DNA from 4 places in the Mesorhizobium sp. M6A.T.Cr.TU.014.01.1.1 genome. Region 3 is predicted to be linked to each of the others. Evidence: riboswitches for the same ligand, from Rfam matches in the RefSeq annotation. Region 3 holds a riboswitch; each other region holds the start of a gene.
The links. Region 3 has a riboswitch for thiamine pyrophosphate ahead of thiC (phosphomethylpyrimidine synthase ThiC). Riboswitches for the same ligand answer to the same signal wherever they lie in the genome.

Region 1 (7,698 bases), on a different contig from region 3:
CCTTGTCCGGCGTCCGCGCATCGGGAGCCCAACTTTGCCAGAGCGCTATGGCTGCGTCGACCACGTCGGCTGCGCGGGCATAGCGCTCGTCATGCTCCGGCATGGCGTCCAGTCCGAAGTTACGGGCCTCGAGCACGTTGGACGAGGTGACGATGTTCCAGCCCACACGGCCTTTGCTGATGTGGTCGAGAGAGGCGAAGCGCCGGGCGAGGTGGAAAGGGTGATCGAAGCTGGTCGATGCAGTCCCGATCAGTCCGATCCTGCTGGTGACGGCAGCGATCGCCGATAGGATCAGCAGCGGATCCATCGCGTCGGAAAGATGCCGATCGGCACCACCCTGCAAGGCCAGCACATCGCCGAGGAACAGAGCGTCGAAATCGGCAGCCTCCGCGCGCCGGGCGATATCGACCCAGTAGGCCAGGCTGGTCGAGGCAAGCGGGTCGCTTTCGGGCATACGCCAACCGGCCTCGTGACTGCCGAGGCCGAAGATCACGGCATTGAGATGCATGCGCCGCGGCGGGCTCATTTTTGGTCGGCCAGATAGGCGTTGCTGTAAGAGGCCGCGAAATCGGGTCGTTCGCTGACCGGGTTTCCATCGCCGTCGCGCAGGATTTCGGCCTTGAACAGGTAGTCGCCGATAGCCTCCATCTTTGCGGGATCGATCGTGCCGATCGCCCCGGCGGGGCTTTGTAGATAGTGGCCGTCGACCAGCGCCTTCAGTGATGCCTCGATCAACGGACGGTTGGTCAGCACGTCGCTGTTTGCTCCGATCAGCATGTCAGCCGCTTCTTTCGGATGTTCGACGGCGAACGCGTAGCCGCGCCTAGTCGCGGCGATGAACGCGGTTGCCGTGTCCTTGTTTTTCTCGAGGTAGGCGCGGCTCGAGCCAATGAAATTGGTGTGTTGGTCGGGCACGCCGAAATCCGCGTAGCGGAAGGCGCGCTGGGCCTTGCCGTCAAGCTCCGCTTTGATCCCCTCCCAAGTGTAGACTTCGAGCGTAAAATCGACTGCGCCATTGGCCAAGGCCTCATAGGCAGAGGTGCCCAGCGTCACCGTTTCGAATTTGCCCTCGCCTCCGTCATGACGGATGATGGTGCCGATCAGCGCATTCTCCCAGGCGCTGCCGAAACCGCCATAGGTCAGTCCGTCCAGGTCCCTGGGGGATTGTATATCGGTGCGGTCCGCATTGAAGGCCAGCCTGCCGGTTTCCGTCTGCATGATGGCGTAGGTGGCGACGAGGTCGGCGCCGGCCGTGCGTTGGGTGAACAATCCTATGGATCCCAGTATACCGAAATCGGCCACGCGGTTGGCGATCAGCGTACCGGCCGCAGTGTCGGTGTAGGGCAGGATCTGCACGTCGAGCCCGGCCTCAGTGTAGAAGCCTTTCGCCCGGGCGACATAGAGCCCGACATGGTTTGTGTTCGGCGTCCAGTCGAGAGCGACGGTGACAGTCTGCTGGGCGAAGACGGGCGTGACGGGTCCGAGCCCGGCGATCAATGCGGCAGCGATGAAGAGGCGTCTGGAAAGCATGGTCATATCCTTTGGGCGAGCTGTGGATCGAGAAGGGTATCGAGGATGTCGGCTTCGATGGCGGTGGCTTCCGGAGAGGCAAGATCTTTGCGCGGGCGCGGAAGAGGAATGGCGATTTCGCGCAGCACGCGGGCAGGGCGGCCGCTCAGCACATAGATGCGATCGGACAGGAAGACCGCCTCGCGGATATCGTGGGTGATCAGCAGGACGGTCCAGCGATGTCGGTCCCACATCGTCTGAAGCCAGCGCTGCATGCCGGTGCGCGTGAGGGCGTCGAGTGCGCCGAACGGTTCGTCGAGCAACAGCATGGCACGGTCCTGCACGACGGTACGCAACAGCGCTGCGCGCTGGCGCATTCCGCCCGAGAGCTGCGCCGGATACTTTTGCTCGAAGCCCGCAAGGCCGAATTCGCCGAAGAGCGGCGACACCTTGTCGCGCGCCGCCTTGCGGGACATGCCCTGCACTTCAAGACCGAGCGCGGTGTTGTCGATAACCGTGCGCCAAGGCATCAGGGCATCGCGCTGCGGCATGAAGGCAAACGGTCGTCGCGCTTCGGCCAGTGGCCGGCCGTCGAAGTCGACATCGCCACCGTAGTCATCGAGATCGCCCGTCAGCAACCTGAAGATCGTGGATTTGCCGGCTCCGGAGGGGCCGAGGATTGAAACGAATTCGCCCGGCTCGACGTGCAGGGTGATGCCGGCAAGCACGTCGATATCGCCAAGACTCTTGCTGACTTGGCGCAGTTCCAGCCGCCTGCTCATGGTTTTCGTGCGGCATCGAGCCGCTCCCATGGCATGGCGGCGCGCTGGATCAGCACCGTGGCGGCAAACAGGGCCAGCGTGAGCAACGCGCTGACCAGCACGGCCGCGAGCACGAGATCGGGCCGGAAATTGTTCTTGGCGTTGAGCATGTAGATGCCGAGCCCTTTGGCCGCGCCGGCATATTCCGCGAAGATGGCGCCGACCACGGCATAGGTGATCGAGATGCGCAGCCCGGCGAAGAAATAGGGCAGCGAGGAGGGCAGGCGGGCCAGCAGGAAAATGCGCATGCGGGAAGCGCCCATCGAACTCAGAAGCGCCGAGATGTCCCGATCCGTCGATTCATAACCCTGCACCAGCGCGACCAGCATGGGAAAGAAAGTCACGAGCGCGACCAGCATGATCTTCGGCGTCAGCCCGAAGCCGAACCAGAGAACGACCAGCGGGGCGATCGCCACCAGCGGCAGGGTCTGACTGATAATGAATACCGGGAACAGGGCGCGGCGCAGCGGCTTGAAGAAGTCGATCAGCACCGAAAGGATGAAGGCAACGGCCAGCGAGCAGGCGAAACCCGCCAATGTGGCGCTGATGGTCGGCACGGTGTTGTCGAACAGCGCCTGGCGCTGCTGGATGGCTTGGGCGAGGACTCGTGACGGCGCCGGCAGCGTGGTGGGCGAGATGCCCGAGATGCGCGCATAGAGCTCCCAAGCCAAAACCAGCGTGCCGGCCGACAGCAAGGCCGGTCCGACCTTGGCGAACAAGGCTGCGATTCGCGGCGCAGCGGAGAAAGACTGGGACATGCGAGACCTCCGGCGCGAAAGATCAGCGCGGGGTCGGGCCGTTGGCCGCGACCGTGAGGTCGATCGTGATATGGTCCTCGGGCGGGCCCACGAAATCGCCGGACATCGGAAAAAGAAAAATCTGTGCGCCAGAAAACATCGCCCGCCTCGCTCCGCTGGTATTATCCAGATCAGCTCTAGGGTTTACGGGCTTGCAGCCCATCTCTCAGCCCCGACGATACGGAGCACCCCTGTGGATGGCGGCAATTAAACAGATAAAGGGTGGAGCTGCAAGTATGCGTCACGACCCGTGAAACCCTAGGTCAGAGGCGGCTGCCTCAGCAGTGGTCGCTCAGGTCGTCTCGCTACCGGATGGCATCATCAAAGATAGCATCGCTTGAGCGATTGGCGTGGTCTTTCGAGGACGGTAGATTAATGCGCGGCTTCAACTTAAGAGGGTGCTAAACTTGGCATCCTGTTCGAGATCGCTCTCAATATTTTGAGAGTCTACATGACTTTGAAGATATGAGGAAAGGCGTCGGTCGAGCGCACAGTTTCCCGTTCGTCGTCACCATTATCGATGCCAGGCGTTTAGTGAATTGTGGAAGCATGAAGACGCAATTGCACATGTTGCACGCGGCGGGTTCCTCTTCGCCAATTACGACCCGCGCTTTTATCGGAGAGCCAAATGCAAGAATTTCTTCTTTTTGCGTTCGTGGGGTTTGTAGCTCAAGCCGTGGACGGGGCTCTCGGCATGGCCTACGGCGTTGTTTCCTCGACAACACTACTGGGGTTTGGCGTGTCTCCTGCACACGCTTCGGCTTCAGTTCACGCTGCTGAGCTGTTTACCACTGCGGCCTCAGGTTCGGCTCACCTCTATCACCGCAACATTGACTGGAAGCTTTTCTGGCGGCTGATGCCATTTGGCGTGCTCGGCGGAGTTCTCGGCGCTTTTGTGCTCACCTCGTTCGAGGGAGCCATCATGAAGCCATATGTGACCACATACCTTGCGCTGGTCGGAGCTTGGCTCCTGTTCCGTTCATTCCGGCGGATCCCAAGCAATCCGGTCCCTGCAGGCGTGGTACCTCCCCTTGGGCTTGGTGGTGGATTTCTCGATGCCGCAGGGGGTGGCGGATGGGGACCAATCGTAACGACCGGCCTTCTCGGTTTTGGCGGGACGCCCCGCTACGTTATTGGCACGGTAAATGCCAGCGAGTTCCTTATCACATTCTCGGTGTCTCTGACCTTCTTGTTTGCGTTGCTAACGGGCCATTGGCAGGAGGCAGGAGAGCTAACCGAAAATCTGCTCTCCGTTGCCGGTTTGATCCTTGGCGGCGTGGTCGCAGCGCCGATGGCCGGATTGGTCGTGAAGTCAATCGCAGAAAAGACGCTCCTTAGGCTCGTTGGTATTCTCATCATACTGCTGGCAGGTTGGCAAACCGCGGAACTCTTCGAATTGGTGTAAACCAACGTCGTGACACTCATGACACGGAGATACTATCGAGTTCCACGCATCGCCCCGCTTCTCTAGCGGGCGCGCCGGAGACAAAACTCCATTCTCAAATGGAACGAAGAGGCCCCGTTGTTGTTTGGGGTCCTTGTAAACCGGAGGCCAACTGATGAATAATTTGCTTGCAACAACAGGATTGGCGCTGGCGGTCGCGATGCCTGCAGCGGCTCAGGACACCGCGACCGCGAAAGCCGAATTCGTCAACATGGCTGGCGAGAAGAATGGAACGGCCACGCTGACCGAGACGGCGCAGGGTGTGCTGATAGCGTTGGAGGTAACAGGACTGCCGGCGGGTGAATGGGTCGCGTTCCATGTTCATGAAACCGGAAAGTGCGACCATCAGACCGGCCATGACTCGGCAGGTGGGCACTTCAATCCGACGAATGCCGAACATGGATATCTCACTGGAAAAGGCCCGCACGCGGGCGACATGCCAAATCAGCGGGTCGGCGCCGACGGCGTTTTGCGTGCCCAGGCTTTCAACAGCATGGTCAAACTGGATGGTGGGGAAACGGCGATACGAGGCAAGGCATTGATGGTCCACGGCGGACAGGACGACTACAAAAGCCAGCCTGCCGGCGATGCCGGAAATCGTCAGGCCTGCGCCGTGATCGAGTGAGAAACCCCACGATGGGTAGCGGCCTGTCCGACATATGATCTGACCGGCGCTTCAACTCGGCGGCCAGGTAGTGTCGGAGCCTCTGGCATGAGGATAAGCCAGACGGTAAGCTCGTATCTGCAGAGGAATTGACGACGCAGCCATTGCGCCAAAGTTGGCTTCACTTTGCGACTGCCGGATGATTGCATGAACGATACTTCTCCTATGGGTGTGCCCGCCACGGGTCTTGCCCAGTCAGCCATTTCCGCCCGCGGCCTGGTCAAACGTTCGGCAAGCTGCGCGCCGTCGATCGTATCGATCTCGATGTGCCGCGCGGCATGATTTTCGCCATCCTGGGCCCGAACGGTGCCGATCACCGCACCGGTTTTCGTGGCACCGGGTAAGATAATCGCGGCGCTGAACATCGCTGCCCCGGAAAACCGGGTGCCGGAAGAGCGCATAGGCGAACTGGGCGACATGGTGGCGCGGGCCGCCCATCGGATTTCCGCCGCCCTTGGCTTTCGCTCGCCGGCTGCCAATGAGATAGCGAGTTGAACTGGTGCCAAACATCACGCGACCTCCTCGGCAGATTGCGACGAGGGGTGTATCTCCGGAACGGTGAAAACCGGCACCTCGCCCTTGAAGCCTTGGAGTTCGAACGCACCCGCCTGCACAACCGGCATTGATGCTCCCTGCGCAAATCCGGGACCAAGCACCAGAGGAATCCTCAGCTTTTTGGTCGTTGACTCGAGCCGTGCCGCGCGGTTCACCGGCGAGCCGATCGCGGTGTAGTCGAAGCGCCGTTCGGAGCCGAAATTCCCTACGGAGCAGACGCCAGTCTCGATGGCGACGCCGATTTCGATAGGGGGGTGCCCGCGCGCGGTGAACGTGGCGTTTTCGCGCTCCACCCGTTCGATCAGGGCAAGCCCCGCCTCGAGCGCGCGCTCGCGATGATCTGGCTGATCAAGCGGCGCGTTCCAGAAAGCTAGCACGGCATCGCCCATGAACTTATCGATGGTCCCGTCGCGCTTGAGTATCTCATCGGTCGCAAGGCCGAGAAAGTGATTGACCACCTTTCCGATTTCTTGGGCACCGAGTTGTTCGCTCATCGTCGTGAAGCCGCGTATGTCACTCAGCAGGATTGTGATCTCGCGCTTCTCTCCGGACAGGATCGCTTCGGTATCCGAATTTGCGAGGCGCTGCACCACGGAGGGCGACAGATATTGGGAGAACTGCCGTGCCAGGGTGGACCGACGCTGCTCGCTGCGCCTGTAGAGGACATATCCTTCGAAGCCAGCTACAAGCATGGTCGCAAGCGCCGGCTGCAGTGGGTCATAGAGCGCACCCTGCAGGCTGTATTCGAGAGCGCCGAACGCGAAGGGCGTGGCAGCCAGGAGCGCCAGAGCGAGGGCGCCAAGCAAGACACGCTGGGCGAGAACTCCCGAAAGTCCGATGAAAACGATGCCACTGAGCACCAACCACAGCCGCTCCAGCGTACGCGCTTGCGTTGGCTCTACAAGATAGCGCCCGGCAAGCATCTGGCCGATTGCATCAGCGTGGATGTCCACGCCTGGTCGCGCCGGACGCGTCGGGGTGGGCAGATACTGGGTCAGTCCCACGGCCGACAGATCAACAATAGCGATGGCGTTCCGCAGCAGCGGATCGCCGCGGCCCGAAAGAATATCACTGGCAGATATGCGCGGCGTATTGGTGTCGCTTTCCCAGAGGCGGATGCTGCCCTGCGGCTCGAGTGGCACAATGGTGCCGGCTATCCTGAGTGCGTCAAACCCGGCGGCATTCATCCTGGCCACGTAGCCGTTCTCTCCGGCGTAGAGGCGCAGGAGTTCGAGCGCGAAGGACGGCCAGAGCTGCACGCCTTGAGCCGTATTTCGGAGCCAGAGCAGCGGCACATGGCGTAATACGCCGTCGGGATCGGGCAAAGTGCGAATTACGCCGAGGCCTGCAGCGGCGCTCGAGAAATCCGCAAGCGAGCCTGTCAGACCGGTGAAGCCAGGAAGCGTCTCGGGTACTTGCCCGACGATCGACCAGCCGGCTTTGGGCTCTGTTTCTGAAACCGTCGCCTCATTGCCCAGACTGACGGCGAGCGCCGTTCGATGTTTCGCCAGTGCGCTCGCGAGGCGCTTGTCTCCGGCGATGCCATCAGGAGAGATGTCAGCCTCGGGCAGCACCAGCGCAAGCCCGATCACCGCGGCACCAGACTCGGCGACACCATCGACCAGATCGGCCAAAAGGCCACGGTTCCAAGGCCATCGCCCATATGCCTTAAGGCTCGCGTCATCTATCGAGACTATGACAACAGGATTGCTCGTCGCCTCGCGCGGGGCGAGGAACTGGTAGAAGTCGTACGTACGCTCGCGGAGGCGCGACAGCGGCCCGTCGAAAGCCAAATGGCAAGCGACCAGCAAGAGCACGACCGCAAGGCCGGATATTTTGCGCCTGGCAGCTTGCCGCCAATCGAACAAGGGGCTCATGCCGGTCGGACGGGTCTACCTACAGTCTGGA
Region 2 (7,698 bases), on a different contig from region 3:
GAGCGCATGCAGCAGTCCGGCGGTCGCCGCCAGCACCGGCTGGCCGAACAGGAACAGTGCCGCGCCAAGCCCGATCGCGCCGATCCCCGACAGGAGATCGGCGAGGCGGTTAAGCGCTGGATCGGGGACATCCCGCCCGGCCCAGGCGCGGTGATAGACCTCGCCGCTGCAGAAGAAGACCAGCGTTGCCAACGTCAGCGCCACCGCACTGCTGCTGCCAGCGAAATAGTCGAACAGCGCGGCGCCGCCGCGCATGCCGGATCCCTGAGGGGCGGCGAGCTGGATCGTGACGCCCATCACCAGCCCGAGCGCGTTGCCAAGATTGTAGTAGCCGCCAGGACCGGCCATACGCGCCGGATCGCCGCCGCAAATCGTGAAAGCGCCTCCGCGGTCCGGCCAGGACCCGCAGCCTTCGGTTTCGCGTCGAGACTCGACGGCTCGAAGGACAAGAGCTCGGCCAGCGCCGAGGCAGTGCGCCATTCGGATAGCGCGTCGTCCCGGCGGAGTGGCGCGTGATCGTTGTCGAATCGCATCGAACCCTCCTCGTCATGGAGCCGACGGTTCCGGAGAGCTCGAGGCCTCCGGTGATCGGCTGTGATCGACAGACCGAGGTTCTGCGACCCCGGCTTACGGATGGCTTACGGGCGTTTGGATTATGCCTTTGGCAGCGGCACGCCCGCGCGGTGTCGGCTCGGGTATGGGATAGACCAGCCGCGAGAACGGCGCCCGGCCGGCGACCGAAAAATAATTGCCCTTGGCATAGCGAAGTTCCGGCACGAATTGCGGGTCGAGCCCGTCAAGTGAGCGGGCAAGCGTCGTGGCGCCAAGCCCGGCGGCGTTGATGAAGCGCGGTGGCGATCTCAAAGCGCTCGCCGCTGGTGCTGTCGACTGTGTCGAGAACCATGCGTCCACCCTCGAGGCGGCCGCAGACGATGCGGGTGTTGAGGCTGAGTGCCGCCCCGTGCTCCTCTACGTCGCCCCGCAAAGCAAGCATCAGGGCGTGGCTGATGCCGGTGGCGGGCGACAGCAGGGCGGCGGCCGTGCACCGCAGCTTGGGCTCCAGCGCGCGTGCCTCTGCTGCGGTCAAGGGTGTTAGGTCGCCCGCGCCGCAAGCAGAGGCGTTGGCCAGGATGGAAGCAAGCGCCGGCTCCTGTTCGGCATCTGTGGCGACGATGAGCTTGCCGCAGCGCGCATGCGGAACCGCCCGCTCCTCGCAATAACGGTAAAGCTGTTCCCGGCCTGCCACGCAGAGCCGGGCCTTCTGCGATCCGGCCGGATAGTAGATGCCCGCATGGATGACCTCGGAATTGCGCGAGCTGGTCCCGGTGCCGATGGCGTTCTCGGCTTCGAGGATCAGGGTGTCCAGGGCCGCGTTGCGCCATCTCTCGCGCAATCGCGAGGCCAATGACGCCGGCGCCGGCCACGATGCAGTCGACATGGTCCATGATCGGGCCACCTCAGCCTTGTTGTTGTGCTGCCGGTGAGCCGTTCGACGATCACGATCCGGCGATGCGCATAGGCGGCTCCGCGCAGGTTCTCGCGTTCTGCGACCTCGAAGCTGAAATTCAGCATGTCTGCGTCCACCCGCCAGCCCTTCCGAAAGGGCTTGACACCCTTACGAGAAACAGATGCATCCAACAGCATAATGCAAGAGGCGATACGCGCCGAAACGGCGGCAGGGCCTAGTCCCGGCATGCAGGACAGGAACCATCATGGACGCACGACCGAATTCTCCCGAAGCCCGCGACATCAGCTACCACATGCACGCCTACACCAATGCCCGCAAGCATGAGGAGGCAGGGCCGCTCGTGATCGAGAAGGGCGACGGCATCTATGTCGAGGATCTGGCCGGCAACCGCTACATCGAGGCGATGGCCGGGCTTTGGAGCGTCGCGGTCGGCTTCTCGGAGAAGCGGCTGGTCGATGCGGCGGTGCGCCAGATGTCCAAGCTGCCTTATTATCACGACTTCGGCTCCAAATCGCATTCGCCGCTGATCGATCTCGCCGAGAAGCTGGTGCAGATGGCGCCGGTGCCGATGAGCAAGGCGTATTTCACCAATTCCGGCTCCGAGGCCAACGACACGGCCATGAAGATGATCTGGTACCGGTCGAATGCGCTCGGCCAGCCGGCACGCAAGAAGATCATTAGCCGCATTCGCGGCTATCACGGCGTCACCATCGCCTCGGCAAGCCTGACCGGCCTGCCCAACAATCACATTTCCTTCGACCTGCCGATCGCCAATGTGCTGCACACGTCGACACCGCACCATTGGCGCGAGGCGCTGCCAGGCGAGAGCGAAGAGCAGTTTTCGAGCCGGCTTGCCGACGACTTGGAAAAGCTGATCCTGGCCGAGGGCCCGGAAACCATCGCCGCCTTCTTCGGCGAGCCGATCATGGGCGCCGGCGGCGTCATCGTTCCCCCGGCCGGCTACTGGGAGAAGATACAGGCGGTCCTGTCGAAGTACGACATCCTGATCGTCGCCGACGAGGTCATCTGCGGTTTTGGCCGAACCGGCGAGATGTTCGGTTCGCAGACCTTCGGCATCAGGCCTGACATCATGGTGCTGTCGAAGCAGATCTCTTCCTCCTACCTGCCGATCTCGGCCCTGCTGATCAACGAGAAAATGTTCGAGCCGATTGCCGACGAAAGCAATCGGATCGGCACCTTCGGTCATGGCTTCACCGGCGGCGGCCATCCCGTCGCGGCGGCGGTCGCGCTCGAGAACCTGAAGCTGATCGAGGAGCGCGACCTTGTCGGCAATGCGCGCACGGTCGGCGCGCATATGCAGAAACGGCTGCGCAACCTCGCTTCGCACCCGCTTGTCGGCGAGGTGCGTGGCGTCGGCCTGATCGCGGCGGTCGAACTGGTCGGCGATAAGGTGACCAAGACGCCGTGGGAGACGGCCGGCGCGCTGGGCGGGCTTGTCAACGGCTTCATGCAGCAGAACGGCGTCATCTCGCGCAACATGGGCGACGCGCTGGCCTTCTGCCCGCCGCTGATCATCACCGAGCCCCAGGTCGATCAGATGATCGACGCGTTTGAAAGATCGCTCGAAGCCGCGGTCAAGCAGGTCGGATCACAGAGCTGATCAGGTCGTCCAAAGCCAGAGCTGAATGGGCCTTGGTGATTGGCGAAGCCGAAGCGGTATCCATTCTCCCCCCTTGCGGGGGAGATGTCCGGTAGGACAGAGGGGGGTGTGAAGGATCGCCAACTTTCGACTTCAGCCTTGCCAACCCGAATCAGCTTGAGGGCGCGGCTGCGATCGATTTACAGGTCGGAGGGAAGCACCCCCTCTGCCTGCCGGCATCTCCCCCGCAAGGGGGGAGATCGGCAGCTTCGGCGGCGCCGCCAAGCTCGGTAATTGGTCTGAAGCGATTGCTGGGAACGATTGCCCTGGGCCACACTTGAACATCCGTTGCGCGGGTGCTACGTCGCCCATATCGACAGGGGCGCTCCGTATTGCCGGGGCTGAGATGGTGGGTGCAAGCCTTCGGTCCCTCAAGCTGATCTGGGTAATGCCAGCGGAGCGAGGCGACCATGTTTTCAGGTGCACAGATTTCCCTGTATCCGATGTGCGACGATTTCGTCGGCGTCATCCTTGGGGCGCTTTCGGCGCTCGATCCGTATCGACCGAATTTCCGCATCGAGACCGACGACATCTCGACGCTGATCGTCGGCCCGCCGGAACAGCTTTTCCCGGCCATGCGCGACCTCTTCGCATCGGCGGCGGCGAGTGGCGTGCATTGCGTGTTGTCGGCGACGGTGTCGCGCGGCTGTCCGGGCGAGCCTGACGATCCGATCTGCACACCGATTTCCGGCAGCAGCCACGAGCTGTCCCTGGCCGAGCGCATCGGCGCGGCGCGGGCGCATGTCGATGGTGCGAAAAAACTCGGACAAGAGGTCGCCGCGCAGTTCTCGCTCTATCCGCTCGGCGAGGGCCATCACATGGATGAGATCTACGGCTGCATCGACTTCCTCAAGATTTCGGGCGTCTTCGACAGGTCGAAGAATTTCTGCACGAAGCTGAGAGGCGATGCCGGACCGGTGTTCGCGACGCTGTCGGAAGCCTTCCTTCGCTTCGGCGCGCCGCAAGGCCATGTCGCGCTCGATCTCACTGTGTCGGCGAACAGCCCGAGTCCTTGTTAGGGCGTGTCGATATTCGGGGTGGGCGACGACGTCGATCGGCCGGCCCTCGGCCGCCACCGCGGCGGGATCGCGCTCAGGTGATGTCTCAGTTTAACTTGCGGCTCACGACCCAGCCGACCTTGTGCAGTGCCGACCGCCGTTGATATGCTCGATCATTCCGTCAGCGGGGAAGGATGTTCGATATTTCGCGTCGCGACCTGACACTTGGCGCGGCCGGTGCTCATGCTGCGTTTGGGCTCCACAAGCCGATCACGTTTGTCGACGCGGCCCGCGCTCAACACGCCGTCGCTCAACCTTTCCGAAAATACAAGGTTGGCGACATTGAAGTCTTTTCTCTGATTGATGGCATGCGTGACGTTCCCCTGCGGGAGGGTATGGTCAGGAATGTCAGCGTCGAACAGGTCAAGACGGCGTTGCGTGGTGCCGGTTTTCCCGACAATCAGGCGCCCCTGCGGTTTATCGTCATGGCGCTAAAGCTGCGCGATCAAGTGGTCTTGATCGACTCGGGTACCGGCGGTCATCCGATTTATGGTGAGGGGAACGGCCGGCTATTCGAGAGCATGGCTGCGGCGGGCCTTGACCCCAAGGCAGTCAAGACAATCCTGATCTCCCATCTGCACGGCGACCACATTTATGGCCTCATGAACAATGAGAGCAATGCGCAGGTCTTCCCGGATGCCGACATCGTGGTGCCCGCCGAGGAATTGAAATGGTGGACGCGCCCGGGAGTCGAGTCGATCGATCTCGGACCGACGCGCAAGGGCCTCGCTCAGCGCATTCAGGCTACGGTGGCTACGTGGAAAAACGTCAGGACCTTTGAGGGAGAACCAGAACTCCTACCTGGCGTGCACGCCGTTCAGGCCCCCGGCCATAGCCCGGGAATGGTCGCGCATCTGGTCACCTCGGGCGGCAAACAGCTCCTGATCAGCGCTGACGTGGTCAATCTTGCGCCCCATGTTTCAACAAATCCCGAGTGGCAGCTTGCTATCGACCAGGATCCGCAAATGGCCGTCGAAACGCGAAGGAAGATCTTCGATCGCGCGGTCGCCGACAAGCTCACCATTTCGGGTACTCACTGGTTGATGCCGAACGTCGGCACGTTGTCCAAGGATGGCAACGGCTACGTATTCGCAGCCGACGGGTAATATCACAGTACCCGCTGCCAACTGGACGACGACGGCTGCCGTGCCGGACGAACCGGTCGGCGTCAGACGTCGAACGCAGAACCAAGCGAGAGCGATAATCTTGGCTATCAACGGGTCGCTGCGAGATCCGAAATGGCGTCTGGAACGACCACCAGCTTGCCGACGAAATCCTTGGCGATGAAATCCGCTTGGGCGCGGTGGAAATCGGAGAGCTTGTAGACGCCGCCGACCAGCGGCCGGATCTTCTTGTCTTCGATGTAGCGAACAATACGGCGGAAGTCGTGCCGCGTGCCCTGGCTCGAGCCGTGCAACTGCAACTGCTTGAGATACATGGTGCGCAGATCGAGCTGCACGACCGGGCCGGCAATTGCGCCGGCTGTGGTGTAGCGGCCTTCGGGCCTGAGGATGCGCAGCAGATCGTTGAAGATCGCGCCGCCGACCAGATCGGCAACCACGTCGATCGGCTGGCCGCCGGTTGCCTCATTTACCGCAGCCGGCAGGTCGGCCACACCCCGGATGATCACCGCCTCGGCGCCGATGTCGAGCACGGCCTGTTCCTTGCCCTTGCCGACGACTGCATAGGGGACGGCGCCGCGCGCCCGCGCCAGCTGCACGATGCCGGAGCCGACGCCGCCCGACGCGCCGGTGACCAGCACGCGCTCGCCGGCCTTCAATGCGGCGCGTTCCAGCATCTGCTCGCCGGTGAGATAGGCGCAGCAGAAGGTGGCGAGTTCGACATCGGTCAACTCGGTGTCGACGACATGGGCGTTCTCGGCCGGCACGGTCTGATACTCGGCATAGCCGCCGTCACGGCCGTGGCCCATATAGTCGATGTCGGCGAGTGAATCGTCGTCGCGGTTGTAGATGGAGAAGTCGACCATCACCCGCTCGCCGATACGGTCCGGCGAGACACCATCGCCGACTGAGGCGATGTGGCCGACCGTGTCGGTGCCCTGGATGCGCGGGAAGATCAGCGTGTTGCCCTGACGCCGCCAGGTCGATACGGCGGCAGCATCTTCCTCCGTGCCATAGGCGCCCTGTCGCACCCAGACATCGGTGTTGTTCATGCCGCAAGCGGTGACCTTGATCAGCACTTCGTCAGGCGCGGGCGAGGGCACTTTCACGTCGGTGCGGTAGACGAGCTTTTCCGGTCCGCCGTGACCAGTCAGCTGCACGGCGGCCATGGTGGCGGGGAGGGTTTTGGTCATGGCGTTCATGTCAGTTTTCAGATGTTGGCAAACACGCTCTTCACCGCATCCGCCGTCTTCGACACGACGATGTCGGCCTCTTCGCGCGTCAGGCAGAGCGGCGGCGCGAAGCCGAGAATGTCGCCTTGCGGCATGGCGCGGCCGATGACGCCGCTTGCCGCAAGGGCGGTAGCGACCTGCGGCCCGATCTTCTGCGAGGCGTCGAAGAACACGCGGTCGTCCCGGTCGGCGACGAACTCGATTGCCGCCAGCATGCCGTCGCCGCGGACGTCACCGACATGTTTGTGGCCGCCGACGGCTTTCGTCAGTTCGGCGCGGAAATAGGCGCCGGTCTCGCCGGCGTTGGTCACCAGGTCCATCTCGTCGATCAGCTCGAGATTGGCGACGCCGGCGGCAACGCAGATCGGATGCGCCGAATAGGTCCAGCCATGGCCTATGCTGCCGAGCTTGTCGGAACCCTGCACCAGCACCTGCCAGACCTTGTCTGCGACGATGACGCCCGACAGCGGCGCATAGGCCGAGGTCAGGCCCTTGGCGATGGTGATCAGGTCGGGCTTGATGCCGTAGTGGTCGGAGCCGAACATGGTGCCCAGCCGGCCGAAGCCGGTGACCACTTCGTCGGCGACCAGCAGCACATCGTATTTCTTCAGCACCGCCTGGATCTTTTCCCAGTAGAGGACGGGCGGCGGCACGATGCCGCCGGTGCCGAGGATCGGCTCGCCGATGAAGGCGGCGACCGTGTCCGGGCCCTCGGCCAGGATCATCTCTTCGAGCTTGTCGGCGCAGTGTTGGGAAAACTGTTCCTCGCTCATCGAGCGGTCGGCGCGGCGGAAATAGTAGGGCGCCTCGGTGTGCAGGATCGGCGCACGCGGCAGGTCGAAGGTGTTGTGGAACAGGTCGAGCCCGGTCAGCGAACCGGTCATGACGCCGGAGCCATGATAGCCGCGCCAGCGCGAGATGATCTTCTTCTTCTCCGGCCGGCCGAGCACGTTGTTGTAGTACCAGATCAGCTTGATGTTGGTCTCGTTGGCGTCGGAGCCGGAGAGGCCGAAATAGACCCTCGACATCCCTTGCGGGGCGCGGTCGATGATCATCTTGGAGAGCGTGATCGACGCCTCGGTGCCGTGGCCGACATAGGCATGGTAGTAGGCGAGGTTCTTGGCTTGCGCGGCGATGGCGTCCGCGATTTTCTGGCGGC
Region 3 (7,698 bases):
TATTCCAGCACCCCCGCTGGAATCTGATCCGCCAACGACAAGCACATGCGGTTCTCGTCTCATCGCCATCGGTCCGTCTTTTCGATCCATTCTCGCGTGCGCGCTTCGGGGTCGGAGCTCAACGTGATGTCGGTGACCACTGCCGCGCTGTTGGCTCCGGCCTCAAAGACGCCGTCGAGGCGGTCGGGGTTGAGGCCGCCGATGGCGACCAATGGGATCGGCGTCACTCGCCGGTTCCACTCGCTGATCCGCTCTAGCCCTTGTGGCGCCCACTTCATCTTCTTCAAGACGGTGGGATAGATCGGACCGAGCGCGACATAGTCGGGCTCAGCAAACATGGCCGTTTCCAGCTCGACATGATCATGCGTGCTCAACCCGAGCCTGACACCGGCTGACCGTATCCTCGAGAGGTCGGCGGTTTGCAGATCCTCCTGGCCGAGATGCACGAAATCGCAGCCCTCCTCGATTGCCAGGCGCCAATGATCGTTGACGATGAGCTGGCTTTTGTATTGGACACACAAGGCCTTCGACTTGCGGATCTCCGCGCGCAGCCCGGTTTCATCCATGGTTTTGATGCGAAGCTGAACCAGCTTGACGCCGAGCGGCGCCAACCGCTCGATCCAGGCAGCGCTGTCGACGATCAGGTAGAAGGGATCGAGCTTCATGAAAAAGCCGCACTCCCCAATGTCGGCGTCGATGGCTCGGCGACGTCGCGCGGTTCGAGCATTCCCGAGCCGAAAGCCGCACGACCGGCCTCGACCGCCTTGCCGAAAGCACGCGCCATGCCGACCGGATCGGCCGCCTTGGCGACCGCCGTGTTCAGGAGCACGGCGTCAAAGCCCAGTTCCATGACGGTCGCCGCGTGCGACGGCCGTCCGAGCCCGGCATCCACGATCAGCGGGACGCCAGGGAAATGTCTGCGCATCGAGCGTAGCGCCATGATGTTGATCGGCCCGATGGCGGAACCGATTGGTGCGCACCACGGCATCAAGACCTTGCAGCCCGCCGCAAGCAGCCGCTCGGCGGCAACAAGGTCGTCGGTGGTATAGGGGAATACCGAAAAGCCGTCCTCGGAAAGAATGCGGGCGGCTTCAACCAGGCCGAACACGTCCGGTTGTAGAGTGTCGTGGTTGCCGATCACTTCGAGCTTGATCCAGCTCGTCCCAAACACTTCGCGCGCCATTTTCGCGGTTGTGACCGCTTCCTTGACGGAGTGGCAGCCTGCCGTGTTGGGAAGGACTCTCGTGCCAAGCGAGCGGATCAGCGACCAGAATTTTTCGCCGGCCCTACCGCCTGCCATCTCACGTCGCAAGGAGACGGTCACTGCCGACGTGCCTGACGCCGTGATCGCGTCGGCAAGGATGGCCGGCGAAGGATACTGAGCCGTGCCGAGAAGCAGGCGGGAGGGAAGTGTCGTCCCGAGAAGATCGAACATGCTAGCCTCCCTGCATGGGCGAGAGGATTTCGATCCGGTCACCGTCGCTCAATCGGAACTCCGCCCGGTTGGCCTTGTGCACGAGGTCGCTGTTGACGGCCGTTGCCAGCCAATCGCCCTCATAGTCGAGCGCGGCAAGTAGCTCCGCCAGCGTGGTGGCGGCAACCTCATGCGCTTCGCCGTTGACCATTAGTTTCATGGGCAAGCTCCTTGGTTCTGTTTTGACTGAAAACCAGGTCGGCAGCCTGGCGCGCCATGGCGGGGGCGAGGAGAAAGCCGTGACGATAGAGCCCGTTGATTGCTATGATCTCGCCGTTCGTTTCGACGCGCGGCAGGTTGTCGGGAAAGGCCGGACGGACGCCGACACCGGTTTCAACGATCTCGGCCTCGCTCAAGGCCGGATAGAGGGCATAGGCGGCACCCAGCAGCTCCATCATCGATCGCGCCGTGACCGGTCCTGTGGACTGGCTTTCGATCATCGTCCCGCCAACCATGAAACGGTGATCGGTACGCGGCACCACGTAGAGCGGAAAGCGCGGATGAAGCAGCCGGACCGGGCGTGAGAGCGAAATGTCCGGCGTGCGCAGGATCAGCATCTCGCCGCGAACGCCGCGCAGCCCGTCGTCTTCTGCCGCCATCCCCGTGCAATCGATCTGACGATCGAAGCCGGAAACATGCCGGGCGTCGGTGCCGAAGTGGAATTCGACACCCATGGCTGCAAGCTTGTCATGAAGTGCCGCCATCGCCTGGCGCGGGTCGAGATGAGCCTCATCGGGGAAGAACAGTCCGCGCCGGAAGCGGCCGGCGAGATCGGGTTCCAGGAGTGCAATCTCGTCTTCATCGACACGCCGATGGCCGGACGTGCGGCTGGCGAACCGGTCAAGCTCGCCCGCATTCCGCGGTGCAGCAACAACCAGCGTTCCGGCCTGTGTCAACTGGCCGGACAGAACTGCATCCCACCAGCCGGCGGCATCGCGTCCGAGATCCAGCACTGGCTGCTCGGCGCTTTCACACTCGCACCATGGCGCCAGCATGCCGCCCGCGAACCACGATGCATTGCCGCCAAGGCCATGCCGGATCTCGGCGACTGTGACCGTCGCGCCGCGGGCGGTGAGTTCGAAGGCCGCGGTGAGGCCGGCGACGCCGGCCCCTTTGACCAGCACCCTCATGACGCTTCCGGCGCCTCTGGCATGACCCGTACGCCGGTCTCGTCTACCGGCAGGTAGAGATCGCCGCCATCGCGATATTTCGCCGCCATTGCCGCCATGCCCTCTTTCTGTGCCTCGGCGCGGATGTCGTGAGAAATACGCATGGAGCAGAATTTCGGCCCGCACATCGAGCAGAAATGTGCCATCTTGTGCGCCTGCTTGGGCAAGGTCTGGTCGTGGAAGGAGCGCGCGGTTTCGGGGTCGAGCGACAGGTTGAACTGGTCCTCCCAGCGGAACTCGAAGCGCGCGCGGGAAAGGGCATCATCCCTGACTTTCGCGGCCGGATGGCCCTTCGCCAGGTCGGCTGCATGGGCGGCGATCTTGTAGGTGATCACGCCAATCTTGACGTCGTTGCGATCGGGAAGGCCGAGATGCTCCTTCGGCGTGACGTAGCAGAGCATGGCGGTGCCAAACCAGCCGATCATGGCGGCGCCGATGCCCGAGGTGATGTGGTCATAGCCCGGGGCGATGTCGGTCGTCAGCGGTCCAAGCGTGTAGAAGGGCGCCTCGCCGCAGACGGCGAGCTGCTTTTCCATGTTCTCCTTGATCTTGTGCATCGGCACGTGGCCGGGGCCTTCGATCATTACCTGGCAATCCTTCGCCCAGGCGATCTGCGTCAGCTCGCCAAGCGTTTCCAGCTCGGCGAATTGTGCTGCGTCATTGGCGTCGGCGATCGAGCCGGGACGAAGACCGTCGCCGAGCGAAAAGGACACGTCATAGGCCCGGCAGATGTCGCAGATTTCGGCGAAGTGCTCGTAAAGGAAGCTTTCGCGGTGATGGTGCAGGCACCATTTGGCCATGATTGAGCCGCCGCGCGAGACAATGCCCGTGACCCGGTCGACGGTCAGCGGGATGTAATGCAGCCGCACACCGGCATGGATGGTGAAGTAGTCGACGCCTTGTTCGGCCTGCTCGATCAGCGTGTCTCGATAGACCTCCCAGCTCAGATCCTCGGCGATGCCGCCCACCTTCTCCAGCGCCTGATAGAGCGGCACCGTGCCGATCGGCACCGGCGCATTGCGCACGATCCAGTCGCGGATGTTGTGGATGTTGCGGCCGGTCGACAGGTCCATCACCGTATCGGCGCCCCAGCGGATCGCCCAGACCATCTTTTCGACCTCTTCGGCCATCGAGGAGGTGACCGCCGAGTTACCGATATTGGCGTTGATCTTCACCAGGAAATTGCGGCCGATTATCATCGGTTCGCTCTCGGGATGATTGATGTTGGCGGGAATGATCGCGCGTCCGCGTGCCACCTCATCGCGCACGAACTCCGGCGTGACGAAATCGGGGATGGCCGCGCCTAAGGCTTCGCCGTCGCGCTGCAGCTTGCCGCGCGACATCTGACGGCCGAGGTTCTCGCGGATGGCGACGAACTCCATTTCGGGGGTGATGATGCCGGCGCGCGCATAGGCAAGTTGGGTCACCGCCTTGCCTGCCTTGGCCCTGAGTGGCCGGCTGCGAATGGGAAATTCCGGCGTCAGGCGCTCACCGGTCACAAATCCGTTGTCCTCCGGCCGCACGTGGCGCCCGTCATAGGCCTCGACATCGCCGCGCGCGGTGATCCATTCGTGGCGAAGCCGGGCAAGACCGTTTTCAATGCTGGTTTCGACAGCCGGGTCGGTATAGGGGCCGGACGGATCGTAGACGGTGACGGGCGGCTCGCCCGCTGTCGGATGGACGGAGATTTCGCGCACCGGCACCTTGATCTGCGGGTGGAGGATGCCGGATTTGTGGACCTTGCGTGAGGCGGGCAGTGGTCCCGTCGACACGGCGGGGGGGAGGGCATTCATCGTGAGGCTCCTTTGCTCATGCATTGGAGACCCAGTTCTGTGCCGGAAGGATGAAAAGACGCTTCTGTCGACCTGCCGAAACAGGACCTCGGGCATAAACTCCCGCAAAGCGCTTGCACCGTCCCTACGCCAGTATGAACTGGATCAGGTTCAACGGGTCACTGCGCCGCGAAAGCAAGCAGTATCTCAGCCCCTTGCCGGGACTCCCCTGGTGAATGCGTCAGGTTGGACGGGCCGACGCTATCTTGTCAAGCGCATTCGGGCGCCTTCGGCCGGTGGCGATGACCGGCGGCCTGTCAAAACCGGGCGGAGAGCTCGCGCATGCATCGGGGACAAGTCACGCCCCGGAGACCAGGGCTGGAATGGCCAAAGCCTCTTTCGCTTCGTGAAGGATGGAGAAACTGTATCGGCCATGTGCGTCGAGATCGACCGAGTAGCTCAGGCGGTCACGGATGTGGTTATCCTGGTCGAAGGTGACGATTCGCGGCTTCAGCGAGGTGATTTGCACCTCGTCCAGGTAGATGGACTTGCAGATAATGATCTGGTCGTCGGGCTGGCAGGTGCGGGCGGCCGCTCGATTCAGGATGCAGCATCGGCGGCGTTCCCGATACCAATGACATCTTGCGGGCAACTTATGCAATCACCGGCTTCGTAAAACCCGACGGCGGCGGCCGTGTCCTGGCGCTGAGGATGTGCCGCTGTTCCAGCAGAGAAATCGCATGGGCCGCGGAGTTTTCGCTCTGCGAGGAAGAGTTGACGAAATCGTTTAGCTTGCTTGCAGTTTGTACGACCGCCTTTGAAAGCAACTAAGCTATTGCATTGATATGTTGGTGCGGCGATCGATCGCTACATATCCGGCCGCCATTATCCGAGTATTGGTCCGCCTCATGGCAATCCCTGCGGGGTCGTCGGCGGCCGGATCGGCCGCGCCCTCCAGTCATCAAAGAGGAAGCGACCGAGAATTCCGCTGCCGAAAACTTCCCTGGCTTGGCTATGCATGCGGTAGATGAGATCGCCGCCTACCGCGGCCTGGTCGAGGAAGGCATCGACGCGAAGAATATCGCCGCCCAGTTCGGACAGTCTGGTTATCGCCATGCGTCAGCGGCTCAGACTTGCGGTCTCGAGAGCGGCCTTTGGGGGTCACCTCCTTTTTGATTCAGAGGTTGGAAGACGGCTTCTCGTTACCCAATAGAAATGGCGACTACGGAACGCGATCGCGGCCATCAGGAAACACCTGTCTTCGGCTCAACCTCGACATGGCGTCCGATCGACCGCAGATATACAGCTATCTCGTCCATGAGATGATCGCGTTCGCCGTAGATTTCAGCAATCCTACGCAGCTGTGCTCGACGGCCCTCCGTTGCGCCGGCGTCAAATCAGCATCGCCAAAGACGTATCCCAAGTTGCCAATCGCGCAAATGTTGCAGCCGGCGTCCACAACTGATTGCACGAATGCCGGAATGTCTTTTTCTTGCATGGTCTTCATGTCGAATCTCTCGTGAATGGCGAGCTCGCGCCCCCATGCTGCCTTTTCAGCGTGTCCTCTGGGCGGCGCAAGCCTTGAGCGTGGTTGTGCCCGGGCAACCTCGACTATCCCGTCTGCCACGCTCTTTAGAGTCGGTGGGGTCTGGTGATCGCAGGCTGGGCCACTCAAAAGCCTGCAAGAAGAAAGTCATGGCGACCATTGCTCAAGATCGCAAGGGTGCGTGCAAGACCTTCCGTTGGCAGTCATGCACGCCCACTCAGAGAGAGTCCGGCCGCGGAAATTCTCCCTTATTCGTAAGAAAGCTCATTGAGCAACTGGGCATTGAGCAACTGGGTCTCACGTCGCGGGTCTCGTGTGCTTCACAGCCGAAAATAGGGTACCGCCGTGGCAATTCTCGAAAAGTGCAGGTTACCTCGTTCAGGACACGGCGGATTGCCTTCCGACGGCACCCTTGCTGCAACGTGCGACCTAACGAGACATATCTCGTTCGCGTTCCCTCGACCTGTCTTCGTATTGCTGCTTGCCCTGCGATTTCAGGCCCTCTGCTAGCTCCTCGGCCGCTCTTTGGCCTGCAATGTCACTATTCAAGATCATGTCCGGCATCCCTGGATGGTGATAACCGTAACGCGCATGCAGCTTCCCTCAAGCGCAGCGCGTATCCGTCGATTAGTTTCGTCGTCCGGAACCCGAAGCCCTTATCCGGCCTGGTGTATCCATCATTCAACCGGTATACCGTTCCAAACTTTGGCGGACCATTTACCTCAGGCATGATCATCTCGCGTGACATTGTTTTTTGGCGGCGCCATCATCGCACGTGGCATTTTCTAAAAATCAAGACGTGTTAATTTGTAAAATCAGGGATGTGGCCGCGCCCGCTGCGAGGATTTGCAGGTAGCTCTTCAGCTCCAACACGATGTGTGAGGCGGCGGTGGAAAAAGGCAACCGACTTTTAATTGGCGGTACTCACTTCGGAAGCGCTGCAATCGATCCTGAGGATACTATTGATCGCGAGCGCCCAATGCGTCCGCCGTTGGATCCAGGTGACCTCGCCGCTCGCTCCGCGTTCGGCGCCCGTCGCAGAAAGGTAATCGCGCAATTGCTGCACATGCGCCTCGCGGACGTAGGCGTGGGATTCACGTCCGATTTCCAATTGATCGCGGCGTCGACCCGTCCTTTGATGATCGCGAAGGCATCGGCCCGTCCGGCGATATGCTTCGTCGCGAGCTCAGATTGCGATCTCGGGCACAAGGCGAGATCACAGTTCTGCGATCTGTGGTAACGCGAGCCCGCGAAGCGCCGCCGCGGCCTCTCTTTGGAATCTGGCCGAGAATCGTCGTCGTCTGAGATCAGTTGATCGAGCAGTTCGCGCGCGCGGGACGCGCTTGCGTCCAGTCTCTCCCGCGAGCTCGCCCGTGACAAGCTCCTCCATCAGCTTCTGAAGGATGACGCCCCGACGCGCTCCGGCACCGACCACCTCCGGATGCTCAACGTGGCTCTCTGAGGTCACGACCCCATCGAGAGGGTCGCCCAGCCGATCAGCGTCGTGCCAACTGGGCCGGCGCCAGACGACCGGTGGGGCACTTTCCTCAATGCACCGCTGTTCGGCGGCAAACATGTCGGAAGACTGCTCGTTCGGCCGGGAGGCCAGCGGCTGCGTTTCCCGACGCGCAAAGGACGAAGCTCCAGCTCGGGAATTTCATACTGACGCAGATCGATAGAGCTGAACCAGGAGTCTTTTGACGCCTGAGGGTGTGTGGGACAATCAGAATATCTCGC
Region 4 (7,698 bases), on a different contig from region 3:
CGCTCTGTCTGGCTGAAAACGGCGCTCGGCGCGCTCAACGCCCGCGAGCTCAGGATCATCGAGGAGCGCCGGCTGAGCGACGAGGGCGCGACGCTCGAAGCGCTCGGCGAGGCGCTCGGCATCTCCAAGGAGCGCGTCCGCCAGATCGAGGCACGCGCCATGGAAAAGCTCAAGATAGCGCTGGTGAAGCAAAACCCCGAGTTTCTGGCGACAGCCGCCTGAACCTCATCTGTCGGTGATGATCTTGACTTTATCACCGGCCGAAACGGCAGCACCGGGCGACATCGCATTGAGCACCCTGAACAGGTCGAGCTTGCGGTCGACGCCGACCATCTGCGCGGCGAGCGAGCCCATGGTCTGTCCGGGCTGCACCGTGACGACGCGGATATGCAGCGGCTTCAGCGCCGCTTTCTCGGCCGCGCTCAAGATACGGAACGAGCCGCTGACCGAGCGCGCCACGGCGTCCAGCGAGGTGCTGGCGGAGGGGGCTGCCGTCAACAGTCGGTAGACCTGACCGCCGGCGCGGATCACCGCGATGTCGAACTGCCAGCCCTCGGCGCTGGCATGCGCCGTCGCCGCCTCGTTGCCGTTGATCGTTTCCTGGCGCACGCTGCTTTCGTCGAGACCAGCCACCCAACCGCTGCGGATGTAGTCGGTCAGCGGGCGGCTCTTGTCGATCGAAACGCCGTCGAAGCGGATCGCTATGTCGCCGGGTCCGGTTGCCGTCACCGCCGCAGCCGAGTTGTCGATGATGAAGCCGCCGGGCACCGAAAACGACACGCCGAGCCCCGGATGCAGGAAGGTTTCGCCACGCACATAGCCTTCCTCCGGCGTGTCGCCATAGAGCAGGCCGTCTATACCGGCGAGGAAGGGGTCACGGTCGCGCGTCCCGACGCCAGGCGCGCCGAACTGGCGGGCATGGCGCTGCGCCAGATCGATGCGCTGCGGCGTGTTGGGGTGCGTCGCCAGGAAGTCGAGGCTGGCGTCGGTGGCGCCGCTGATCGAGCGGAAATCGGTGTAGGCCGACATGGACTGCAGGAAGCGGCCGGCGGCAAAGGGATCGAAGCCCGCCTCGCCGATCGACTTGATGCCGATGCCGTCGGCCTCCAGCTCCTGATTGCGCGAGAACTGGGCTAGCCGCAGCTTACCGCGGATCAGTGCCGCTTTGGCGGTCGGGCTGTCGCCGAGCACATCCGAGACGACCTTGGTTGCAAACCCCTCCTCGGCCTCGAGTTGCTGGCGCTGCAAGCCATGGTTGGCAGTGACGTGGCCCATCTCATGCGCGATCACCGCGGCGAGCTCGGCCGAATCGTTGGCCAGCGCCAACAGGCCGCGCGTGATGTAGAGATAGCCGCCCGGCAATGCGAAAGCGTTGACGTTGGGCGAATTGAGGATGGTGATGCGGTAGGTCTGGGTCGGGTTGGCCGACACCACGGTCAGGCGGCCGACGACCTTGGCGACCATGCGCTCGAGCTTGGGATCGGAATATTCACCGCCATAGGTGGCGAGGATACGCGGATGCTGCGCCTTCGCCATTTCGGCGAGCTTGCTGTTAGCGGCGACATTGTCGACCGTGATCGGTTTGCTGGAAGGCTGGAAGCCGGATTCCTGAACGTCCGGAGGCGTGAACATCTGGCAGCTTGCCAGCGCCATGGCAAAGCCGGCCAGCGCGAGGAAGCGCGCCAGCGGTTTCCTTCTCACTCTGTCGGTGCCGGTCGGCAGAACAGCTTCCTTTCGGGTCTCGGCACATGACCCCGAAAATCGGGCATCGATTTTCAGAAAAGGATCATGCGCAAAATCAAACTGCCACAGCATCCTTCGCGCGCACGAGCACACGCGGCACTGTAGTGGCAAATCACAGTCTATGCCGGACCAGTATCGGAGGACCTAGCCACACTACTTTGACCAAGGCAAGCAAACGCCACATCGCCTGAAGCCGGTTTGGCCGTAAATTATGTCCGCTTCCGGGCAACATCTCGTGATCCTTGGCCAAACGGACCTGCACCGATATAACGCCGGAATGCTTCCGGTCCAGCCTTGGTGAAAAAATCGGCGACAGTCCCCGTCGCGGCAACCGTGCCATTGTCCAGGAACACCATGTCCTGGCCGATACGGTGGGCGTCCTCCGGCTGATGGGTGACGAACAGCACCGTCATGCGCCGCTCCGCATGGACGCCGGCTACCAGGTCGAGCATGTCGTCACGCAAGGCCGGCCCGAGCGAGGCGAACGGCTCATCGAGCAAAAGAACCGGCCGATCGCGCACGAGGACGCGGGCGAGTGCGACACGCTGCCGCTCGCCGCCGGAGAGTTCGCGCGGCAGACGCCGTTCCTTGCCGGCAAGGCCGACGCGCTTGAGTGCCCCCGCGATTGCCACGTGGTCGGCCTCAGCCAGCCTGAGCGACGGCGAGCGGCCAAGGCCGACATTTCGTTCGACCGAAAGATGGGCGAAGAGATTGTTCTCCTGGAACACCATTGACACGGGCCGCGCCGAAGGCGGTTTGGCGCCGACATCGGCGCCGCTGATCAGCACGCGGCCCGATCGTGGCGTCTCAAAGCCGGCCACCAGATTGAGGAGCGTCGATTTTCCCGAGCCGCTCGGCCCCATGATCGCAGTGATCTTCGAGGCGGCGAACGCGACATCGAATAAAAACGGCGCTTCGCCATAGCTGAACGAGACCTTTTCCAGCCGCACAGCCGTGCCGTTTTCAGCGCTGCTGAGCGTCATGTCTTTTCTCCCCGCCCCAGCCGATCCGCGGCCAGCACAAGCGCGAGACAGACCAGGCCGAGCAGCAGCGCTAGGCCGGCGGCATCCATCGTGCGGTAGCTGCCCATGCGCGCCAGCAAGAGATAGGGCAGTGTCTGCAGGGAGTCGCTACCGAACAGGGCGATGACGCCGAGATCGCCGAGCGACAATGCCATGGCAAAGGCGAAACCCGTGGCGAGCGGCCGCCGCAGCGACGGCCAGTCGATCAGCCGGAACCGGTTCCAGCCCGAAATGCCAAGCAGCAAACAGAGCCGTTCGTGGCGTTCGCTCGCCGCATCATAGCCGGGGCGAATAGCGCGGATGGCAAACGGCATCGCCATCACCGCGTTGACGGTGACGACCATGACAGGGGCGATCGCGAAGACGTCGCTGACGGTACGCAGGAGCAGAAACCAGCCGGCGCCGATGACGATGGGCGGCACGACGAGCACGAAGCCGGCGCCGGTATCGGTGGCATGCTCGAGCAGCGTCTTGGCGCCGACGCGACGCTTCAGGGCCAGTGCCCGTCGTCCCATGACGAGCGACAGCGACAGCGCCACCGAAAGCAGCGCCGCCAGCAAGGCGAGCACTGCGCTGGTCAGCGTCGCTTGCCGCACAGCGCTCTCGCCCGCCAGCCGGCCAAGATCGGCGCCAAGGCCCGACTTCACCGTGGCCGCCATCGGCCCGGCGACGAACAGCAATGCCAGAACGATCAATGCTGCGTTCAGCACGGTCTCGCCGACGCTTGCCGAAAGATACCGGCGCGGTGCCACCGACAGGTTGGCATCGCCGACGGTGTTGGCGCCGAGCCGCATCAACACCAGCACCACGACGAAGGTCAGCGCGATCTGCAGCAGTGTCAGCGTCACCGCGCGGGCAGGATCGAAATCGAAACGCAGCGCCTGGTAGATAGCGACCTCCAGTGTCGTCGCGCGCGGCCCGCCGCCCAGCGTGAGCACGATGGTGAAGGATGTGATGCACAGCATAAAGACAAGCCCGGCGACGCCCGGCAGCGCCGCCCGCAGCGTCGGCCATTCGATCAGCCGGAAGGCCGGTCTGGCGCCCATGCCGAGCTGGTTCGCCAGCCGCCACTGGTCGGCCGGCACTGTCCCCAGCGCTTCAAGGAACAGCCGCGTGGCCAGCGGCAGATTGAAGAAGACATGGGCGACGAGAATGCCGGACAGGCCGTATATGCCCGGCCAACCCTGACCGCCAATCGCGCTGAGCAGGCCGGCGAAATAGCCGGCACGGCCATAGAGGGCCAGAATGCCGAGCGCGGCGACGATGGCCGGCAGCGCCAGCGGCACGGCGAAGAGCTGCAGGATCAGGCCGCGGCCAAAGAACCACGGATGCCGCGACAGCGCCCGCGCAACGAGCAGCGCCGGCAGGACGGACAGCAGTGTCGACAGAAGCGCTTGCCATAAGGTGAAACGGACAACGCGGAAGAGATAGGGGTCGAAGGCCGACGCGGCGCCGGACGGGTCGCGGGCGCCTTCGACGATGAGCCCGGCGAACGCTCCACCGATCAAAAGTGCTATTGCCGCAAGCGCGAGAATGCCAGCTGTGACGCGGGAATCCGATGATGGCGCGCGTTGCACGCTAGACCACCAGATTCGAGATTCTTAGCGAGGATTGCGTTCCTTCGCGCCCCCCTCTGTCCTGCCGGACATCTCCCCCACGAGGGGGGAGATTGGCAGGTTCAGCGCTCCGCTCATTCCGGCAATGTCGGAGATTGGCGAAAGCCGGCATGATGGCCGATCTCCCCCCTCGTGGGGGAGATGTCCGGCAGGACAGAGGGGGGCGCCGTAGAGTGATCATCGTCAATCAGAAGCTACTTGCTCATCACCGCCAGCCATTCGTCGACCCAGGCCTTGCGGTTGGCGGCGACCTCTTCGGGGCTGAACAGCAAGGCCTTGGTCGGCTTGACGAGCTTGTCGAAGGCTGGGTTGAGCGGCTTGTCGGTCTTGCCGGCAGGAAACATCCAGTTGGTCTCGGGAATGACGTTCTGGAATTTCGGACCGGTCATGAAGGCCAGGAACTTTTCCGCCAGCGGGTTCTTCGCACCAGTCGTGGTGATGCCGGCAACCTCGATCTGCAGGTACTCGCCCTCCTCGAAGGACGCCGCCTGATAGCGTTCGGTGTTTTCGGCGACCATGTGATAGGCCGGCGACGTGGTGTAGGACAGCACCATCGGCGCCTCGCCCTTGGTGAACAGGCCATAGGCCTCGCTCCAGCCCGGCGTCACGGTGAGCACCTTTGCCCTGAGCTTGGCCCAGGCTTCCGGCGCCTTGTCGCCATAGACCGATCTCACCCACAACAGCAGGCCGAGACCGGGCGTCGAGGTGCGCGGATCCTGGATGACGATCTTCTCATCGGCATCGCCCTCGACCAATTCCTTCAGGCTCTTCGGCGGGGTCTTCAGCTTTTCGGTGTCGTAGACGACGGCGAAATAGCCATAGTCGAACGGCACAAAAATATCGTCGCTCCAGCCGCCCGGCACCTTGACGTCCGATACCGGGCCATGCGGCGAAAACAGGCCGGTAGCCTTGGCTTCCACCGTCAGATTGGTATCGAGGCCGAGCACGATGTCGGCCTTGGTCGCGGCCCCTTCCAATCTGACGCGATTGAGCAGCGCGACGCCGTCGGCGACCGCAACGAAATCGAGAGTGCAGCCGCATTCCGCCTCGAAGGCCTTCTTGACCGCGGGGCCTGGACCCCAGTCGGCGGTGAAGCTCTCATAGGTATAGACGGTGAGTTTCTCCTGCGCGGATGCTGGCCCGGTGCCGAGAACGGACGCGGCAAGCAGCATTGCCGAAACAAGAGAGTATGAAAACGTGCGCATCGGCGCCTCCTTCGTTCACATTGAAAGGAATTGAGGCGTCGGGCTGTCCGAAACGTCTAATCCCTCCGCCGGTACAAACCGGATCAGGTTCAGCGGGTTGGCATGGTTGCCTCTCAGCTGGTCCGCGAAGATCACGTCCAGCACCCCGTTAGAGCGTTTCGACACATAGGCCCGGCCGAAGTGCTGCGCAAGCTGAAGTTTGCAGGGCATCTGGAGCGCGGCCTTCCGTTTCGCAAGCAGGGCTGGTAAGGGCCACGCATATGAGCAAATTCACCATCCTGCTTGGCGGCGATCTTATCCGCACGCCGCTGGTCGACCGCCAGGTCGAAGGCTCCCGTGTCATCGCCGCCGACGCTGGCATCGGCCATGCCCGGACGCTGGAGCTGACGCCGGAACTCTGGGTCGGCGACTTCGATTCGGTGCCGGCGGACTTGCCGGACGATCTGGCCGCCGTGCCCCGCCAGGTGTTTCCGGCAGAAAAGGACAAGACCGACGGCGAGCTGGCTATCGCCGCTGCGCTCGAACGCGGCGCGACCGGGCTCGTGCTCGCCGGCGCGTTCGGCGGCAAGCGCACCGACCACGCCTTCCTGCACCTCGCGCTCAGCATCCGGCTGGCCGAGGCAGGCATAGAGGTGCTTTTGACCAGCGGCGCCCAGGAAGGCATCCCCTTGCTTCCCGGAAAGACCGGCTTCGACTACGCCGACAGCACGCTGTTTTCGATCCTCGGCTTCTCCGACCTTTCCGGCTTGACCGTTACCGGCGCCAAATGGCCGCTGAACCACGTCGAGGTCGCGTTCGGCTCATCGCTGACCATTTCCAACGAGGTCAAGGGCCGGCTCGAAATCGCGCTGGGCAGCGGCCGCGCGCTGTTGCTCGCCCATCCTTTTCCCCTACCTGAAAGCTGACATGGCGCCGCCACTTCTCAATCTCGACGGGATAAAGCTGACTTTTGGTGGCACGCCGCTGCTCGACGGGGCGGAACTGACAGCGTCGGCGGGCGACAAGATCGCTTTGGTCGGCCGCAACGGCTCGGGCAAGTCGACGTTGCTCAAGATCGCTGCGGGATTGATCGAGCCGCAGGACGGCGAGATGTTCCGCCAGCCTTCGGCGACAGTGCGCTACCTGCCGCAAATGCCAGACATGGATGGTTTCGCCAGCGTCCGCGCCTATGTCGAGGCGGGGCTTGGACCCGCCGATGACCCCTACCGCGCCACCTATCTGATGGAGCATCTCGGCCTGTCCGGCGAGGAACGACCGAACGACCTGTCCGGCGGCGAGGCGCGGCGCGCTGCCCTTGCCCGCGTCATGGCGCCGGAGCCCGACATTCTCCTCCTCGATGAGCCGACCAACCATCTCGACCTGTCGGTCATCGAGTGGCTGGAGGAGGAGCTTGCCCGCACCTCTTCGGCGCTGATTGTCATCTCGCACGACCGCCGCTTCCTCGAGCGCGTGTCACGCGCCACCGTCTGGCTCGACCGCGGCCAGACCCGCCGTCTCGACAAGGGTTTTGGCCATTTCGAGGAATGGCGCGACACGGTGCTGGAAGAAGAAGAGCGCGAGCAGCACAAGCTCGGCCGCCAGATCGTGCGCGAGGAGCACTGGCTGCGTTATGGCGTGACGGCGCGACGCAAGCGCAACATGCGCCGGCTCGGCGAGTTGCAGACCATGCGCCAGCGCTTTCGTGGCCATCGCGGCGCCGAGGGCGCGGCGACCATGGTGGCCAGCGACGCCGCCGAATCCGGCAAGCTGGTGATCGAGGCCAAGAACATCGAGAAGAGCTTTGGCGACCTCACCGTGGTCAAGGGCTTCTCGACCCGTATTCAGCGCGGCGACCGCGTCGGCTTGGTCGGGCCGAACGGCGCCGGCAAGACGACGCTCTTGAAGATGCTGACCGGCGAATTGAAACCGGACTCAGGCACGGTGCGGCTCGGCACCAATCTGGAGATCGCCACACTCGACCAGAAGCGCGAGGCGGTCGATCCGCAAGAGACACTGGCGCAATACCTCACCGACGGACGCGGCGAGAACCTTGTCATCAATGGCGAGCAGCGCCACGTCGTCTCCTACATGAAGGATTTCCTGTTCAAACCGGAACAGGCGCGCACGCCGGTG

Region 1: linked by a shared signal. The riboswitch ahead of EN885_RS10415 (ABC transporter permease) and the one ahead of thiC (phosphomethylpyrimidine synthase ThiC) in region 3 are both predicted to bind thiamine pyrophosphate.
Region 2: linked by a shared signal. The riboswitch ahead of EN885_RS08080 (YkoF family thiamine/hydroxymethylpyrimidine-binding protein) and the one ahead of thiC (phosphomethylpyrimidine synthase ThiC) in region 3 are both predicted to bind thiamine pyrophosphate.
Region 4: linked by a shared signal. The riboswitch ahead of thiB (thiamine ABC transporter substrate binding subunit) and the one ahead of thiC (phosphomethylpyrimidine synthase ThiC) in region 3 are both predicted to bind thiamine pyrophosphate.

The regions. Positions count from the first base shown of each region.
Region 1 is NZ_RZPG01000007.1:147,399-155,096, reverse strand. Features, by position in the region: gene EN885_RS10430 (LLM class flavin-dependent oxidoreductase) at 1-526, opposite strand, end outside; gene EN885_RS10425 (ABC transporter substrate-binding protein) at 523-1,536, opposite strand; gene EN885_RS10420 (ABC transporter ATP-binding protein) at 1,533-2,291, opposite strand; gene EN885_RS10415 (ABC transporter permease) at 2,288-3,088, opposite strand; TPP riboswitch at 3,218-3,330, opposite strand; gene EN885_RS10410 (sulfite exporter TauE/SafE family protein) at 3,756-4,532, shown strand; gene EN885_RS10405 (superoxide dismutase family protein) at 4,687-5,196, shown strand; gene EN885_RS33520 (hypothetical protein) at 5,172-5,600, opposite strand; gene EN885_RS10390 (adenylate/guanylate cyclase domain-containing protein) at 5,745-7,658, opposite strand; gene EN885_RS10385 (FecR domain-containing protein) at 7,683-7,698, opposite strand, start outside.
Region 2 is NZ_RZPG01000004.1:286,333-294,030, forward strand. Features, by position in the region: gene EN885_RS08065 (hypothetical protein) at 1-348, opposite strand, end outside; gene EN885_RS34125 (hypothetical protein) at 628-864, opposite strand; gene EN885_RS08070 (FAD-dependent oxidoreductase) at 797-1,438, opposite strand; gene EN885_RS08075 (aspartate aminotransferase family protein) at 1,713-3,089, shown strand; TPP riboswitch at 3,437-3,548, shown strand; gene EN885_RS08080 (YkoF family thiamine/hydroxymethylpyrimidine-binding protein) at 3,539-4,147, shown strand; gene EN885_RS08085 (MBL fold metallo-hydrolase) at 4,321-5,292, shown strand; gene EN885_RS08090 (alcohol dehydrogenase family protein) at 5,400-6,509, opposite strand; gene EN885_RS08095 (aspartate aminotransferase family protein) at 6,518-7,698, opposite strand, start outside.
Region 3 is NZ_RZPG01000037.1:22,029-29,726, forward strand. Features, by position in the region: gene EN885_RS29930 (hydroxymethylpyrimidine/phosphomethylpyrimidine kinase) at 1-69, opposite strand, end outside; gene EN885_RS29935 (thiamine phosphate synthase) at 60-665, opposite strand; gene EN885_RS29940 (thiazole synthase) at 662-1,435, opposite strand; gene thiS (sulfur carrier protein ThiS) at 1,437-1,634, opposite strand; gene thiO (glycine oxidase ThiO) at 1,603-2,604, opposite strand; gene thiC (phosphomethylpyrimidine synthase ThiC) at 2,601-4,436, opposite strand; TPP riboswitch at 4,540-4,656, opposite strand; partial or broken gene EN885_RS29960 (aspartate 1-decarboxylase) at 4,774-5,031, opposite strand; gene EN885_RS29965 (hypothetical protein) at 5,322-5,531, opposite strand; gene EN885_RS29970 (hypothetical protein) at 5,722-5,922, opposite strand.
Region 4 is NZ_RZPG01000003.1:64,097-71,794, forward strand. Features, by position in the region: gene EN885_RS05185 (RNA polymerase factor sigma-32) at 1-222, shown strand, start outside; gene EN885_RS05190 (M48 family metalloprotease) at 226-1,653, opposite strand; gene thiQ (thiamine ABC transporter ATP-binding protein) at 1,953-2,726, opposite strand; gene thiP (thiamine/thiamine pyrophosphate ABC transporter permease) at 2,723-4,342, opposite strand; gene thiB (thiamine ABC transporter substrate binding subunit) at 4,576-5,586, opposite strand; TPP riboswitch at 5,630-5,744, opposite strand; gene EN885_RS05215 (thiamine diphosphokinase) at 5,847-6,491, shown strand; gene EN885_RS05220 (ABC-F family ATP-binding cassette domain-containing protein) at 6,493-7,698, shown strand, end outside.